One region of the Streptomyces sp. NPDC006610 genome, then DNA from elsewhere that is predicted to be linked to it. Evidence: riboswitches for the same ligand, from Rfam matches in the RefSeq annotation. Region 1 holds a riboswitch; the other holds the start of a gene.

Region 1 (7,388 bases):
GCTCAGCTGCGGCAGCCGCTCCAGCATCCGCACGCTGGTCACGGGCATGACCTCGGGGATGACCGGGGTGTCGCAGCCCGCCGCGGCGACGCGGTCGCGCAGCCGCAGGTAGGACTCGGGCTGGAAGAACATCTGGGTGATGGCGTAGTCCGCGCCGGCCCGGCACTTGTCGACGAAGTGCTCGACGTCCGCGTCCCAGTCCGCGGAGCGCGGGTGCATCTCCGGGAAGGCCGCGACGCCCACGCAGAAGTCGCCGGACTCCTTGATGAGCCGGACGAGTTCGGCCGCGTAGGTCAGGCCCTGCGGGTGCGGCACCCAGTCGGCCATGGGGTCGCCGGGCGGGTCGCCGCGCACGGCGAGCATGTTGCGGATGCCGGCGTCGGCGTACTGGCCGATGATGTTGCGCAGCTCGGCGATGGAGTGGTTGACGGCGGTGAGGTGGGCGACCGGGGTGAGCGTCGTGTCGGCGACGATCTGCTGGGTCTCCTTGACGGTGCCCGCGCGGGTGGAACCGCCGGCGCCGTAGGTGACGGACACGAAGTCGGGGGCGACCGCCTCGACCCTGCGCAGCGCGCTCCACAGGTTCCGCTCGCCCTTGGGGGTCTTCGGAGCCGAGAACTCGAACGAGTACGTCGTCTTGCCGGTGGCGAGGATGTCACGCACGGTGCGTGCGCGGTCCGTCCTGGTGGATGCGGTTCCGAGGGCCATACGGGCAGGTTAGCCAGGGCGCGGCGGTCACCCAACCGGATGCTGGAATTTGCCCGGTTTGCCGGACCGTTGTCCACCCCTTGGACAGACCACGGAGGAACCGCACCGCGACCCGCCCGCCACCGGCCCCACCGGCCCGTCTCCCACCGGCCGCACCGGCCGGTCCGCCACCGGCCGGTCTCCCACCGGCCCAGCGTTCACCGGCCCGCCCCTCACCCGGCCCGCAGCCGCTCGGCGAACTCGGCCGCGGCGGCGCCCGGGTCGTCCGCCTCGGTGATCGCGCGGACGACGACGACCCGGCGGGCCCCGGCGTCCAGCACCTGATCGAGGTTGCCGAGGTCGATCCCGCCGATGGCGAACCAGGGGCGGTCGGTGCCCAGTGACGCGGTGTGACGGACCAGGTCGAGTCCGGGCGCGTGACGGCCCGGCTTGGTGGGGGTCGGCCAGCAGGGCCCGGTGCAGAAGTAGTCGACGCCCTCCTGGGCGGCGGCAGCGGCGGCCTCCGTCTCGGAGTGCGTGGAACGGCCGATGAGGACGTCGCCGCCGAGGATGGCGCGGGCGGCCGGGACGGGCAGGTCGCCCTGGCCGAGGTGGAGGACGTCCGCGCCGGCGGCGTGCGCGACGTCCGCGCGGTCGTTCACCGCGAGGAGCTTGCCGTGCCGGGCGCAGGCGTCGGCGAGGACACGGAGGTGCTCCAGCTCCTCGGCGGCCTCCATGCCTTTGTCCCGCAGCTGCACGATGTCGACGCCGCCCGCCAGTACGGCGTCCAGGAAGGCGGGCAGGTCGCCCTGGCGCTTGCGGGCGTCCGTGCACAGATAGAGCCGGGCGTCGGCGAGCTGGGCGCGGGCGGTGACGGCGGTGGCCGTCTCGGCGGCGGTGCCGGGCATGTGCGGGTCCCCCGTGGTTCGGTGGGCGCAGGGCGGCCGGCGGGCGGGCGCGGCCGGGGCCGCGGCCCGCCGGGGCGGAGCCGCGGCCATACGCCGGACGGTTGTTCGGTCGGGCTGTGGATCAGACGGCGAGCGCCTGGGCGCGGCGCTTCACCTCCGTGCCGCGATTCTCGCTGAGCGCCTGCGCGGGGGTGCCGGGCAGGCTCGGGTCGGGGGTGAAGAGCCACTCGAGCATCTCTTCGTCCGTGAAGCCGTCGTCCCGCAGAAGGGTCAGGGTGCCGGTCAGGCCCTTGACGACCTTGTCGCCGTCGATAAAGGCGGCGGGGACGTGCAGCGCGCGGTTCTCACCTCGGCGTACGGCGATGAGCTGGCCCTCCTTGACCAGCTGCCGGACGCGCGTCACCTCGACGCCGAGCATGTCGGCGATGTCGGGGAGCGTGAGCCAGGCGGGGACGAGAGCATCGATCTTTGCGTCAATCTCGGTCACGTCACCAAGACTGCCATCTGCGACTGACAGTCGGTAGCCGGGCGGGGTCGGAAGGGTCACAAGGGGGACGATCCGCCCGTCTTGGGACCTGCGTCAGGCCGTCGCCGCCTTCAGGGGCAGCGCCGGGTCCGCCAGCAGCCGCGGGTCCATGGCCGCCCCCGCCTCGATCAGACGCCGCCCCTGGGCGAGGTCCCTCGGGCGGCCCACCGCCAGCAGGGCGGCCAGCCGCCCCTCGCGCAGCCAGCAGACGCTCCAGGCGGGCCCCGAGGGGTCGCCGCGCCACAGCACGGTGTCGGTCGCGGTGTGGTGCCCGGCGTACTGGACGAAGCGGCCGAACTGCTCGGACCAGAAGTACGGCACGGGGTCGTAGGCCGCGAGGGGCTCGCCGGTGGCCGAGCCGACGATGTTCGCGGCGACCGTGCGCGGGCCCTGGAGGGCGTTGTCCCAGTGGTGCACGAGGAGCCGCTCGCCGTAGCGGCCGGAGGGGAAGGAGGCGCAGTCGCCGACCGCGTACACGTCCGGAGCGGAAGTGCGCAGATGGGCGTCGGCGACGACCTCCCGGTGGACGCCCAGCTCGATGCCCGAGCCCGCGAGCCAGTCCGTGGCGGGGCGGGCGCCGATGCCGACGACGACGGCGCCCGCGGGCAGCGTGGAGCCGTCGTCCAGCACCACCGTGCCGGGCTCGACGCGCCGCACGCGCGCGTGGGTGCGCAGTACGGCCCCGCTGTCGGCGTACCAGCCGGCCATCGGGGCGGCCACCTCGGGCGGCAGCACCCCGGCGAGCGGCCGGTCGGCGGCCTCCACGACGGTCACGGAGCAGCCGGCCTCCCGCGCGGCGGTGGCGAACTCGGCGCCGATCCAGCCGGCGCCCACGACCACGATGTCGTGCTGCCGGGCGAGCACGGGGCGCAGCCGCTCGGCGTCGTCCAGGGTGCGCAGCAGATGCACGCCGGGCACGCCCTCGGCGCCCGGCAGCCGCAGCGGCTCGGCGCCGGTGGCGAGCACCAGGACGTCGTACGGCTCCGGGCCCGCGGCGGTGTCCAGGACGTGGTCGCCGGGGCGCACGCCGAGGGCCTCGCGGCCGAGGTGGAGCTCGATGCCGAGGGCCTCGAAGTCGACGTCGAAGGCGGAGCCCTCCGCGGTGCCGAGCAGCACGGCCTTGGACAGCGGCGGCCGGTCGTAGGGCTGGTGGGGTTCGGCGCCGATCAGCGTCACGCCACCGGTGAAGCCCTGTTCCCGCAGCGCGACCGCGGTCTGCACGCCGGCCATGCCCGCGCCGGCGATCACCGCGCGCCGCGCGCCCGACTGCCTCTGCTCGCTCATCCGGTCACCATAGACAACTGACGCACGGTCAGTCCGCGCCGGGGCCGCCGACCTGTTCCACGACGCTCGTGCCGCTCCCCGGCCGCGACTCCCACTCCCAGGTCTCCTCCAGCCGCACCCTCCCGTCGGGCAGCTCCACGACGGTGGACACGCAGTGCCCGCTGGACGTCGCGCCGTCCCGCGTGAGCTGGACGTAGCGGAAGTCCAGCCGGTCGCCCGCGCGGGCGCCGACCAGGAAGCCGCGGACGACGTCGCCGCCCGCGTACTCGGCCCAGACCTCACCGTCCCGCTCGTGGTAGGCGAACCGGGTGCGGGCGCCGACCTGGCCCGGGGACTGGTCGGCGACGGGGGCGAGGACGAGACCGTCCAGGGATCGGGCCACGGCACAGGCTCCCTTACTGAGAACGGCGGAGGGCGGCTAGGGTGGCCACCGTAAAGCACTCGCGGGAGCCCGGACGCACCGGGCTGAGAGGGAGGCTGGCGGCCTCCGACCGTACGAACCTGATCCGGGTCATGCCGGCGAAGGGAGGGGCTGAATGCCCGTGTCGTCCTCCGCGCACGCGTCCGACGTCCTCGTCATCGGGGGCGGGATCATCGGCCTGGTCACGGCCTGGCGGGCCGCGCAGCGCGGGTTCTCCGTGACCGTCGTGGACCCCGAACCGGGCGGCGGGGCCGCCCGGGTGGCGGCGGGGATGCTCGCCGCCGTCACCGAGCTGCACCATGGCGAGCAGACCCTGCTCGGCCTCAACCTGGCCTCGGCCGAGCGCTATCCGGCCTTCGCGGCCGAGCTGGCCGAGGCCGCGGGCCACGACCTCGGCTACCGCAGGTGCGGCACCCTCGCGGTCGCCCTGGACGCCGACGACCGCGCCCATCTGCGCGAGCTGCACGCCCTGCAGCGCCGGTCGGGACTCGACTCGCAGTGGCTGTCGGGGCGCGAGTGCCGCCGCCTGGAGCCGATGCTCGCGCCGGGCGTGCGCGGAGGGCTGCGGGTCGACGGCGACCACCAGATCGACCCGCGCCGGCTGGCCGCCGCCCTGGTCACGGCGTGCGAGCGGGCGGGCGTGACGCTCCACCGGGACGCGGCCGAGCGGCTCACCGTCGCCCGGGACCGGGCCACCGGCGCCGTCACGCGCGGGGACGCCGAACTGACGGCCGGGCAGGTCGTCCTCGCCGCCGGCAGTTTCAGCGGTCGCCTCGCGGGGGTCCCGGACGCCGTACGGCCGCCCGTGCGGCCGGTGAAGGGGCAGGTGGTGCGGCTGACCGTGCCGCCCCGGTACGCGCCGTTCCTGCACCGCACCGTCCGCGCGGTCGTCCGCGGCAGCGAGGTCTACCTGGTCCCGCGCGAGAACGGCGAACTGGTCATCGGCGCCACCAGCGAGGAACTGGGCTGGGACACCACGGTCACCGCCGGGGGCGTGTACGAGCTGCTGCGCGACGCCCACGAACTCGTGCCGGGCCTCACCGAACTCCCCCTGACGGAGACCCGGGCCGGACTGCGCCCCGGCTCCCCGGACAACGCGCCGCTGCTCGGCCCGACCGACCTGGACGGCCTGCTGCTGGCCACCGGCCACTTCCGCAACGGCGTGCTGCTCACACCGGTCACCGGCGACGTCCTGGCGCACGCGCTGGCGACCGGGGAACTGCCCGAGGTGGCCCGTCCCTTCACCCCGCAACGCTTCGGCGCCGCGCCGGCCGCCTCCGCCGTGGGCCCGTCCGCGGCGCCCGCCGTGGACACGTCCCCCGCACCCGTACCCGCCGTACGCACGGAGCAGCCCGTATGAACACCTCCGTCATGACCATCTCCGTCAACGGGGAGCGCCGCCAGGTCGCCGACGGCACCGCCCTCGACGCGCTGGTGCGCACCCTCACCGCGGCGCCCTCCGGGGTGGCCGCCGCCGTCAACGAAACCGTCGTCCCGCGCGCGCAGTGGCCCACGACGTCCCTCGCCGAGGGGGACCGCGTCGAGGTCCTCACCGCCGTCCAAGGAGGCTGACCCATGGCCGACGATCCGTTCGTCCTCGGGGGCACGTCCCTCACCTCCCGGCTGATCATGGGGACCGGCGGCGCGCCCAGCCTGGAGGTGCTGGAGCGGGCGCTGGTCGCGTCGGGGACGGAGCTGACCACGGTCGCGATGCGGCGCGTGGACCCGACGGTGCACGGCTCGGTGCTGTCCGTCCTGGAGCGGCTGGGCATCCGGGTCCTGCCGAACACGGCCGGCTGCTTCACCGCGGGCGAGGCCGTCCTCACCGCCCGCCTCGCGCGCGAGGCGCTGGGCACCGATCTGATCAAGCTGGAGGTCATCGCCGACGAGCGCACCCTGCTGCCGGACCCGATCGAGCTGCTCGACGCGGCCGAGACTCTGGTCGACGACGGGTTCACGGTGCTGCCGTACACCAACGACGACCCGGTGCTGGCGCGGAAGCTGGAGGACGTCGGCTGCGCCGCGATCATGCCGCTGGGCTCGCCCATCGGGTCCGGGCTCGGCATCCGCAACCCGCACAACTTCCAGCTGATCGTCGAGCACGCGCGCGTGCCGGTGATTCTGGACGCGGGCGCGGGGACGGCGTCGGACGCGGCGCTGGCGATGGAGCTGGGGTGCGCCGGGGTGATGCTCGCCTCGGCGGTGACGCGGGCCCAGGAGCCGGTCGTCATGGCGGAGGCCATGCGCCACGCGGTGGAGGCGGGGCGGCTGGCCCGGCTGGCGGGGCGGATTCCGCGGCGGCACTTCGCCGAGGCGTCCTCTCCCACGGAGGGCCTGGCCGTGCTCGATCCGGAGCGGCCCGCGTTCTGAGGGGCGCTGCGACGGGCCGCCGGCTCTCGGTGTGGGGATTGCGTCACAGGTCGGCTGCAGTCCCGGGCCCGTCGTCGCCGGACGCGCGGCGGTGTCGGCGGCGGCTCGTAGACTCGGGCCGTGGACACGACCCTTCAGGACCCGCTGGCCGGGCAGGTGCTCGACGGCCGGTACCGCGTCGACGCGCGGATCGCGGTCGGCGGCATGGCCACGGTCTACCGGGCCGTGGACACCCGCCTCGACCGGGTGCTCGCGCTCAAGGTGATGCACCCCACCCTCGCCGCGGACGCCACGTTCGTCGAGCGGTTCATCCGCGAGGCCAAGTCGGTCGCCCGCCTCGCCCACCCCAACGTCGTCCAGGTGTTCGACCAAGGGACGGACGGGTCGTACGTCTACCTGGCGATGGAGTACGTCGCCGGCTGCACCCTGCGCGACGTCCTGCGCGAGCGCGGGGCGCTGCAGCCGCGTGCGGCGCTGGACATCCTGGAGCCCGTCCTGGCCGCCCTCGGCGCGGCGCACCGCGCCGGGTTCGTGCACCGGGACATGAAGCCGGAGAACGTGCTGATCGGGGACGACGGCCGGGTCAAGGTCGCCGACTTCGGCCTCGTGCGGTCCGTGGGCACGGTGACGCAGACCACCGGCTCGGTCCTCGGCTCGGTCTCCTACCTGGCCCCCGAGCAGATCGAGCACGGCACGGCCGACCCGCGCGTCGACGTCTACGCGTGCGGCGTGATGCTCTACGAGATGCTGACCGGCGCCAGGCCGCACGCCGGGGACACGCCGGCCCAGATCCTCTACAAGCACGTCCACGACGACGTCCCCGCGCCCTCGGCCCGCGTGCCGGGGCTGCCGTACGAGCTGGACGAGCTGGTCGCCTCGGCCACCGCCCGCACCCCGGACCTGCGCCCGCACGACGCCGTGGCGCTGCTCGCCCACGCCCGCGAGGCGCGCGGCGGGCTCGGCGCCGACCAGCTCGACGCCGTGCCCCCGCAGGCGGTCACGGCCGCGCACGACAACGCCGAGGACCGTACGAGCGTCATCCCGCGCCCGCTGCCCGTGGGCGACGACGACGAGGCGGGCGGACCCTCGCTCGACCGGACCAGCCGGCTGCGGACGCCGCCCGTCCCGGCCCCGCGCCGCCGGCCGCGCCCGCCGCGCGCGGTGGTCGGCGTCCTCGCGGCCGTCCTGCTGC
Region 2 (7,388 bases), on a different contig from region 1:
ATAGGGGTCGGCGTCGGACTCGGCGCGGTGATCGTCGTGTCGCTGTTCGTCGTCAAGGCCGTGTTCGTGGGCGTGATCGCGGTCGCCGCGGCCGTCGGGCTGTGGGAGCTGACCAAGCGGCTCGAGGAGCGCAAGCAGATCCACGTGCCGCTCGTGCCGCTCGCGGTGGGCGGCGCTGCGATGGTCGTCGCCGGTTATGCGCGGGGCGCCGAGGGCGCGTGGGTGGCCATGGCGCTCACGGCGCTGGCGGTGCTCGTGTGGCGGATGACCGCACCGCCGGAGAACTATCTCAGGGACGTGACGGCGGGCGTCTTCGCCGCGTTCTACGTCCCGTTCCTGGCGACGTTCGTCTCGATGATGCTCGCCGCGGACGACGGCCCGCGCCGGGTGCTGACGTTCCTGCTGCTGACGGTGGTCAGCGACACCGGGGCGTACGCGGTGGGTTGGCGGTTCGGCCGGCGCAAGCTGGCGCCGCGCATCAGCCCCGGCAAGACCCGCGAGGGGCTCCTCGGCGCGGTGGCGTTCGCCATGGCGGCGGGCGCGCTGTGCATGCAGTTCCTGGTGGACGACGGCGCCTGGTGGCAGGGCCTGCTCCTGGGCCTCGCGGTCGCCGCCAGCGCCACGCTGGGCGACCTCGGCGAGTCCATGATCAAGCGGGACCTCGGCATCAAGGACATGGGTACCCTGCTGCCCGGGCACGGCGGCATCATGGACCGGCTGGACTCGCTGCTGCCGACGGCGCCGGTGGTGTGGCTGCTGCTGGTGCTGTTCGTGGGCAGCGGCTGACCGACGGCAGTGGGCGAGGGCCCGTCGTCCTTCGGGGCGGGGGGCCCTCGCCGCGTTCACGGGTTCCGGCTGGTACCTGCACGAGTGGCTGCAGGCGTTCACAGGGGGAGAGCGACGATGAGCAGACGGACGAGACCCTGCCGCGCGTGCGGCGTCCCGGTCCGGCAGCCGCGGATACGGATCCGCAGGAGCCGCTACAAGTACTGCAAGGACCACCGTGAGGGCTGGTTCTCCGCGATCACGGATCTGCTGGGCGATCTCTAGCGCGGCGGGCGGGCGTCCGGGGCGGCGTTTTCGATCTGCGACACTGGTAGGACCATGCCCAAGCCCGGAGAACTCACTTTCGTCGCCCCGCGCGGAGCCAAGAAGCCGCCGCGGCACCTTGCCGATCTCTCGCCCGCCGAGCGCAGGGAAGCCGTCGCCGAGATCGGCGAGAAGCCGTTTCGCGCCAAGCAGCTCTCGCAGCACTACTTCGCGCGGTACGCGCACGACCCCGAGCAGTGGACCGACATCCCCGCCGGTTCGCGTGCCAGGCTGCGGGAGGCGCTGTTCCCCGAGCTGATGACCGTCGTACGGCATCTGTCGACCGACGAGGGCGCCACCCGCAAGACGCTGTGGCGGCTGTTCGACGGCACGCTGGTCGAGTCGGTGCTGATGCGCTACCCGGACCGGGTGACGATGTGCATCAGCTCGCAGGCCGGATGCGGGATGAACTGCCCGTTCTGCGCCACCGGGCAGGCGGGACTGGACCGGAACCTGTCGACGGCCGAGATCGTGCACCAGATCGTGGACGGCATGCGGGCGCTGCGGGACGGCGAGGTGCCGGGCGGGCCGGCGCGGCTGTCCAACATCGTCTTCATGGGGATGGGCGAGCCGCTCGCCAACTACAAGCGGGTCGTCGGCGCCATCCGCGCGCTGACCGACCCCGAGCCGGACGGGCTGGGGCTGTCGCAGCGCGGGATCACCGTGTCCACCGTCGGACTGGTCCCGGCGATCCACCGGTTCGCCGACGAGGGCTTCAAGTGCCGGCTCGCGATCTCCCTGCACGCTCCCGACGACGAGCTGCGCGACACCCTCGTGCCCGTCAACACCCGGTGGAAGGTCCGCGAGGTGCTCGACGCGGGCTTCGGCTACGCGGCCAGGTCCGGGCGGCGGCTGTCCATCGAGTACGCGCTGATCCGCGACATCAACGACCAGGCATGGCGCGGCGACCGGCTCGGCCGGCTGCTCAAGGGTCGGCCGGTGCACGTCAACCTGATCCCGCTCAACCCCACGCCCGGCTCGAAGTGGACCGCCTCGCGGCCCGAGGACGAGAAGGCGTTCGTGGAGGCCATCGCCGCGCACGGGGTGCCGGTCACTGTCCGGGACACCCGTGGCCAGGAGATCGACGGGGCGTGTGGTCAGCTCGCGGCCACCGAGCGGTAGTCTGACCTTCGTACGTACATGTTCGTGATCTGAGTATTCCTACATATTCCGACAGGGGAGCGCCACAGCGCTGAGAGTGCGGTTCAAGACCGCAGACCCTCCGAACCTCGCCCAGGTCATTCTGGGTAGGGAGATCGGTCACCACTCGAGCTGTTGCGCCCTGCCCGCGAACGGGCAGGGCCGCGTCTCTTCCTGGTCAGCCAGGAGGAAATCGGTGAGCACCACCGCCAAGAAGTTCACGGCCGCGGTCGTGGGGCTGGGCCTCGTCACGCTGTCCGCGTGCACGTCCGGCGACTCCGACGGCTCCGACGGCACCGGGACGTCCGGTTCGAAGACCGTGACGCTGGTCAGCCACGACTCGTGGGTCGTGTCGAAGGACGTGATCGCCTCCTTCGAGAAGAAGTCCGGCTACCGGCTCAAGGTCCTCATGGACGGCGACGCCGGTACCGCCGTCAACAAGGCCATCCTCACCAAGGACAACCCGCAGGGCGACGTCTTCTTCGGCGTCGACAACACCCTGCTCTCCCGCGCGCTCGACAACGGCCTGTTCCAGCCGTACGAGGCGAAGGGCGCCGACCTGATCCGCCCGGAGTACCGCGACGAGACGGTGAAGCACCGGGTCACGCCCGTCGACACCGGCGACGTCTGCGTCAACTACGACAAGAAGTACTTCGCCGACCGCAAGCTGGACCCGCCGCGGACCTTCGACGACCTGGTGAAGCCCGCGTACCGGGACCTCCTCGTCACCGAGAACGCCGCCACCTCCTCGCCCGGCCTCGCCTTCCTGCTCGGCACCGCCGCCGCGTACGGGGACGAGGGCTGGCCGGAGTACTGGAAGAAGCTCAAGGCCAACGGCGTGAAGGTGGTCGACGGCTGGGAGCAGGCCTACAACGAGGAGTTCTCCGGGTCCTCCGGCGGCCGGGAGGCCGGCGGAGAGCGGCCGCTCGTCGTCTCGTACGCCTCCTCGCCGCCCGCCGAGGTCGTCTTCGCCGACCCCAGGCCGGACACCGCCCCGACCGGCGTGGCGACCGGCACCTGCTTCCGGCAGATCGAATACGCCGGGCTGCTCGGCAACGCGAAGAACCCCGAGGGCGGCAAGGCGCTGCTGGACTTCCTGATCTCGAAGGAGTTCCAGGAGGACATGCCGCTGAACATGTTCGTCCACCCGGTGCGCGAGGGCGCCCAGGTGCCCGAGGAGTTCAGGAAGTACGGGCGGCAGGCCGAGGACCCGCGGACCATGGCCCCGGACGACATCGCCGCCCACCGCGACGAGTGGGTCGGCGCGTGGACCTCGCTCGTCCTGAAGTGACGTCCCGGGCGCTCCGTGCGAAGGGGAGCGCGGCGCGGCTGGGCCTGATCGCCCTGCCCGTCGCGTTCTTCGGCGTCTTCTTCGCCCACCCCGTCGCCGCGATCGTCGCCCGCGGTCTGCGCGTCGACGGGGCCTGGCAGTTGGGCCGGATCGCGGACGTCCTCACCCGGCCGGACATCCGGCACGTCCTGTGGTTCACCACCTGGCAGGCCCTGCTCTCCACCGCGCTGACGCTGCTGATCGCGCTGCCCGCCGCCTACGCCTTCGCCCGCCTCGACTTCCCCGGCAAGCAGGTGCTGCGGGCGGTGGCGACCGTGCCGTTCGTGCTGCCGACGGTCGTCGTCGGCTCGGCGTTCCTCGCGCTGGTCGGGCGCGGCGGACTGCTGGACGAGCTGTGGGGCGTCCGGCTCGACACCACCGTGTGGGCGATCCTGCTCGCGCACGTCTTCTTCAACTACGCCGTCGTCGTCCGCACGGTCGGCGGGCTGTGGGCCCAGCTCGACCCGCGCCAGGAGGAGGCCGCGCGCATGCTCGGCGCCTCGCCGCTGCGGGCGTGGCGGCAGGTCACGCTGCCCGCGCTCGCGCCCGCCGTGGCCGCCGCCGCGCTGATGGTCTTCCTGTTCACCTTCACCTCCTTCGGCGTCGTGCAGATCCTCGGCGGACCGGCCTTCGCGACCCTGGAGGTGGAGATCTACCGGCAGACCTCCGAGATCTTCGACCTGTCCACGGCCGCGGTGCTCACGCTCATCCAGTTCCTCGCGGTCGGCGCGATCCTCGCCCTGCACGCCTGGACGGTACGGCGCAGGGAGACCGCGCTGAAGCTGGTCGACGCCTCCGTCACCGCGCACCGGCCGCGCGGAGCGGGGGAGCGGTGGCTGCTGGCCGGGGTCCTCGCCACCGTGGCGGCGCTGATCCTGCTGCCGCTGGCCGTGCTCGTCGAACGGTCCCTCGACGCCCCCGACTTCGCCTACTACCGGGCGCTGACCAGTCAGGAGGGCGGCAGTTTCCTGGTGCCGCCGATCAACGCGGTCGGCAACTCCCTCGGGTACGCCGTCGTCGCCACCGCCATCGCCGTGCTGGTCGGCGGGCTGGCCGCCGCCGCGCTGACCCGGCGGGACGCGGGCCGGTTCGTGCGCGGCTTCGACGCGCTGCTGATGCTGCCGCTCGGCGTGTCCGCGGTGACCGTGGGCTTCGGCTTCCTGATCGCGCTCGACGAGCCGCCGCTGGACCTGCGTTCCTCCTGGCTGCTGGTGCCGGTGGCGCAGGCGCTGGTCGGGGTGCCGTTCGTGGTGCGGACGATGCTGCCCGTGCTGCGGGCGGTGGACGCGCGGCTGCGCGAGGCGGCGGCGGTGCTCGGGGCGTCGCCCTGGCGGGTCTGGCGCGAGGTCGACCTGCCGATGGTGCGGCGGGCGCTGCTGGTCGCGGCCGGGTTCGCGTTCGCCGTGTCCCTCGGCGAGTTCGGCGCCACGGTGTTCATCGCCCGGCCCGACAACCCGACGCTGCCGGTCGCCGTGGCCCGGCTGCTGGGCCGGCCCGGCGAACTCAACTACGGGCAGGCGATGGCCCTGTCCACGATTCTGATGGTGGTGTGCGCGGTGGCCCTGCTGGTGCTGGAACGTCTGCGTACCGACCGGACGGGAGAGTTCTGATGCTGCTGGCCCTCCAGGACGCCACCGTCCGATTCGGCGGGCGGGCCGTGCTCGACGGCGTCGGCCTGGGCGTCGCCGAGCACGAGATCGTGTGCGTGCTCGGGCCGAGCGGCAGCGGCAAGTCGACGTTGCTGCGGGCGGTCGCCGGACTGCAGCCGCTGGATTCCGGGCGGGTGCTGCTCGACGGGCGGGACCAGGCGGGGACGCCCGCGCACAAGCGGGGCGTCGGGCTGATGTTCCAGGACCATCAGCTGTTCCCGCAGCGGGACGTGGCCGGCAATGTGGCCTTCGGGCTGCGGATGCACGGGGCGCCGAAGGAGCGGCAGCGCGAACGGGTCGCGCAGCTGCTGGAGCTGGTCGGGCTGCCGGGCGCCGGGCGGCGGGCCGTCGCCTCGCTCTCCGGGGGTGAGCAGCAGCGGGTCGCCCTCGCCCGGGCGCTGGCGCCGCGGCCGAGGCTGCTGATGCTGGACGAGCCGCTCGGGCAGCTCGACCGCTCTCTGCGGGAGCGGCTGGTGGTGGAGCTGCGCGAGCTGTTCACCCGGTTGGGCACCACCGTGCTCGCCGTGACGCACGACCAGGGCGAGGCGTTCGCGCTGGCCGACCGGGTCGTGGTCATGCGGGACGGACGGATCGCCCAGTCGGGCTCGCCCCTTGACGTGTGGCAGAGGCCGGCCGACGCGTTCGTGGCCCGCTTCCTCGGCTTCGAGAACGTGACCTCGGCGACAGTGGGCGGACGGGCCGCGGACACGCCGTGGGGCAGGCTGCCCGTGCCCGAGGGCGCCCCCCAGGGCTCCCGGACCCTGCTCGTACGGCCCGCCGGGGTGCGCCTGGTCGAGGCCGGCGCCGGCCTGCGCTGCACGGTGGTCGCGCGCACGTTCAAGGGCACCCATGTCGCCGTACAGCTCCAGCCGGAGGGCACGCCGCGGCTGGAGGCGGCGTGTGCTTTGCGGGACGCTCCCGAGGCCGGGGGCGTGGTCGGGGTGGAGTTCGACCCGGCGGAAATCGTGGTGCTCGGCTGACCGGGCGACCGTAGGGTGCGGGCATGACCGACCGTGCCGAACCTTTGACGTACGACCGCTACTGCGAGGAAATCGCCGCGCAGGCACAGGAGTTGGAGGTGCTGGTCGCCTCCGGCGCCGATCTGTCCGCGACCGTGCCGACCTGCCCGGACTGGACCCTGGAACAGCTCGTCCGGCACGTCGGCTCCGCCCTGCGCTGGGCGGAGCTGATGGTGCGCACCCGCGCCGTGGAGATGATCCCCGGGGACCGGGTGCCGGGAGCGGCCGGGCCCGAGGCCCGGGGGGACGCGCCGGCGCTGGCGGCCTGGATGGCCGAGAGCGGCGAGCGGTTGGCGCGCACCCTGCGCGAGGCCGGGCCCGACGCCGAGGTGTGGGGCTGGGCCGGGACCCGCACCGCGGGTTTCTGGGCGCGCCGGATGACCCACGAACTCGCCGTCCACCGCGCCGACGCGGTCCTCGCCGCCGGCCTGCCGTACCGCGTGGCCCCCGAGATCGCCGCCGACGCCCTCGACGAGTGGCTCGGCATCGTGGCGTACCTCCAGCGCTATGCCCCCGGCGAGGCGACGCGCGAGCTGCTCGGGCGGACCGGCAGCATCCACCTGCACGCCACCGACACGGACGCCGCCCTCGACGCCGAGTGGACCATCGAACTCACCGGGGAGGGGGTGGTGTGGCGGCGCGGCCACGAGAAGGCGACCGTCGCCCTGCGCGGGCCGCTCACCTCCGTGCTGCTCGCGTTCTACCGCCGACTGCCGCTGGACAGCCCCGGCCTCGACGTGCTCGGCGAGCGCGGGCTGCTGGAGTTCTGGCTGGAGCGGGCGTCCTTCGACTGAGGAGAACGCCCGCCCGGGACGGCGTTCGACCGAAGCCGCCCGCCGGGGGCGACCTGCGCATGAGGCCGCCCGCCGGGGCGACCTTCGCCGATGCCCCGCCCGCTCGGCTCAGCGGTCGTCGTTCGTGCCCCGGCGACGCAGGCCCAGGAACACCGCGGCCACGCCGACGGCGACCAGCACGGCGGCGATGCCGATGATCAGGCCGGTGTTGGAGCTGGAGCCGGTCGCGGCGAGATGGGAGTCGCCGGTGGCCGGCGACGGGACGCTGTCCGCGGAGGCCGGCGGGATGCTGGTCTGCGGAGTGGCCGGCGCGGGCGCCTGGGACGTCGGGTGCGCCGAGATGGCGGCCGCCGGCTGCGACGGGGCC

The links. A riboswitch is a leader RNA that binds a small molecule or an ion and turns the genes downstream of it on or off. The one in region 1 is predicted to bind thiamine pyrophosphate.
Region 2: it holds a riboswitch for thiamine pyrophosphate, as region 1 does, so the genes downstream of both, ABZY13_RS13440 (thiamine ABC transporter substrate-binding protein) here and thiO (glycine oxidase ThiO) in region 1, are expected to answer to the same signal.

The regions. Positions count from the first base shown of each region.
Region 1 covers NZ_JBEXOP010000065.1:10,707-18,094, forward strand. Annotated here, with positions in the region: gene metF (methylenetetrahydrofolate reductase [NAD(P)H]) at 1-708, opposite strand, end outside; gene thiE (thiamine phosphate synthase) at 921-1,595, opposite strand; gene ABZY13_RS32095 (Rv2175c family DNA-binding protein) at 1,717-2,082, opposite strand; gene ABZY13_RS32100 (FAD-dependent oxidoreductase) at 2,176-3,405, opposite strand; gene ABZY13_RS32105 (hypothetical protein) at 3,434-3,787, opposite strand; TPP riboswitch at 3,839-3,950, shown strand; gene thiO (glycine oxidase ThiO) at 3,942-5,186, shown strand; gene thiS (sulfur carrier protein ThiS) at 5,198-5,398, shown strand; gene ABZY13_RS32120 (thiazole synthase) at 5,402-6,196, shown strand; gene pknB (Stk1 family PASTA domain-containing Ser/Thr kinase) at 6,317-7,388, shown strand, end outside.
Region 2 covers NZ_JBEXOP010000013.1:94,249-101,636, reverse strand. Annotated here, with positions in the region: gene ABZY13_RS13455 (phosphatidate cytidylyltransferase) at 1-786, shown strand, start outside; gene ABZY13_RS13450 (hypothetical protein) at 904-1,050, shown strand; gene rlmN (23S rRNA (adenine(2503)-C(2))-methyltransferase RlmN) at 1,105-2,211, shown strand; TPP riboswitch at 2,255-2,361, shown strand; gene ABZY13_RS13440 (thiamine ABC transporter substrate-binding protein) at 2,426-3,520, shown strand; gene ABZY13_RS13435 (iron ABC transporter permease) at 3,496-5,169, shown strand; gene ABZY13_RS13430 (ABC transporter ATP-binding protein) at 5,169-6,188, shown strand; gene ABZY13_RS13425 (maleylpyruvate isomerase family mycothiol-dependent enzyme) at 6,212-7,021, shown strand; gene ABZY13_RS13420 (LAETG motif-containing sortase-dependent surface protein) at 7,130-7,388, opposite strand, start outside.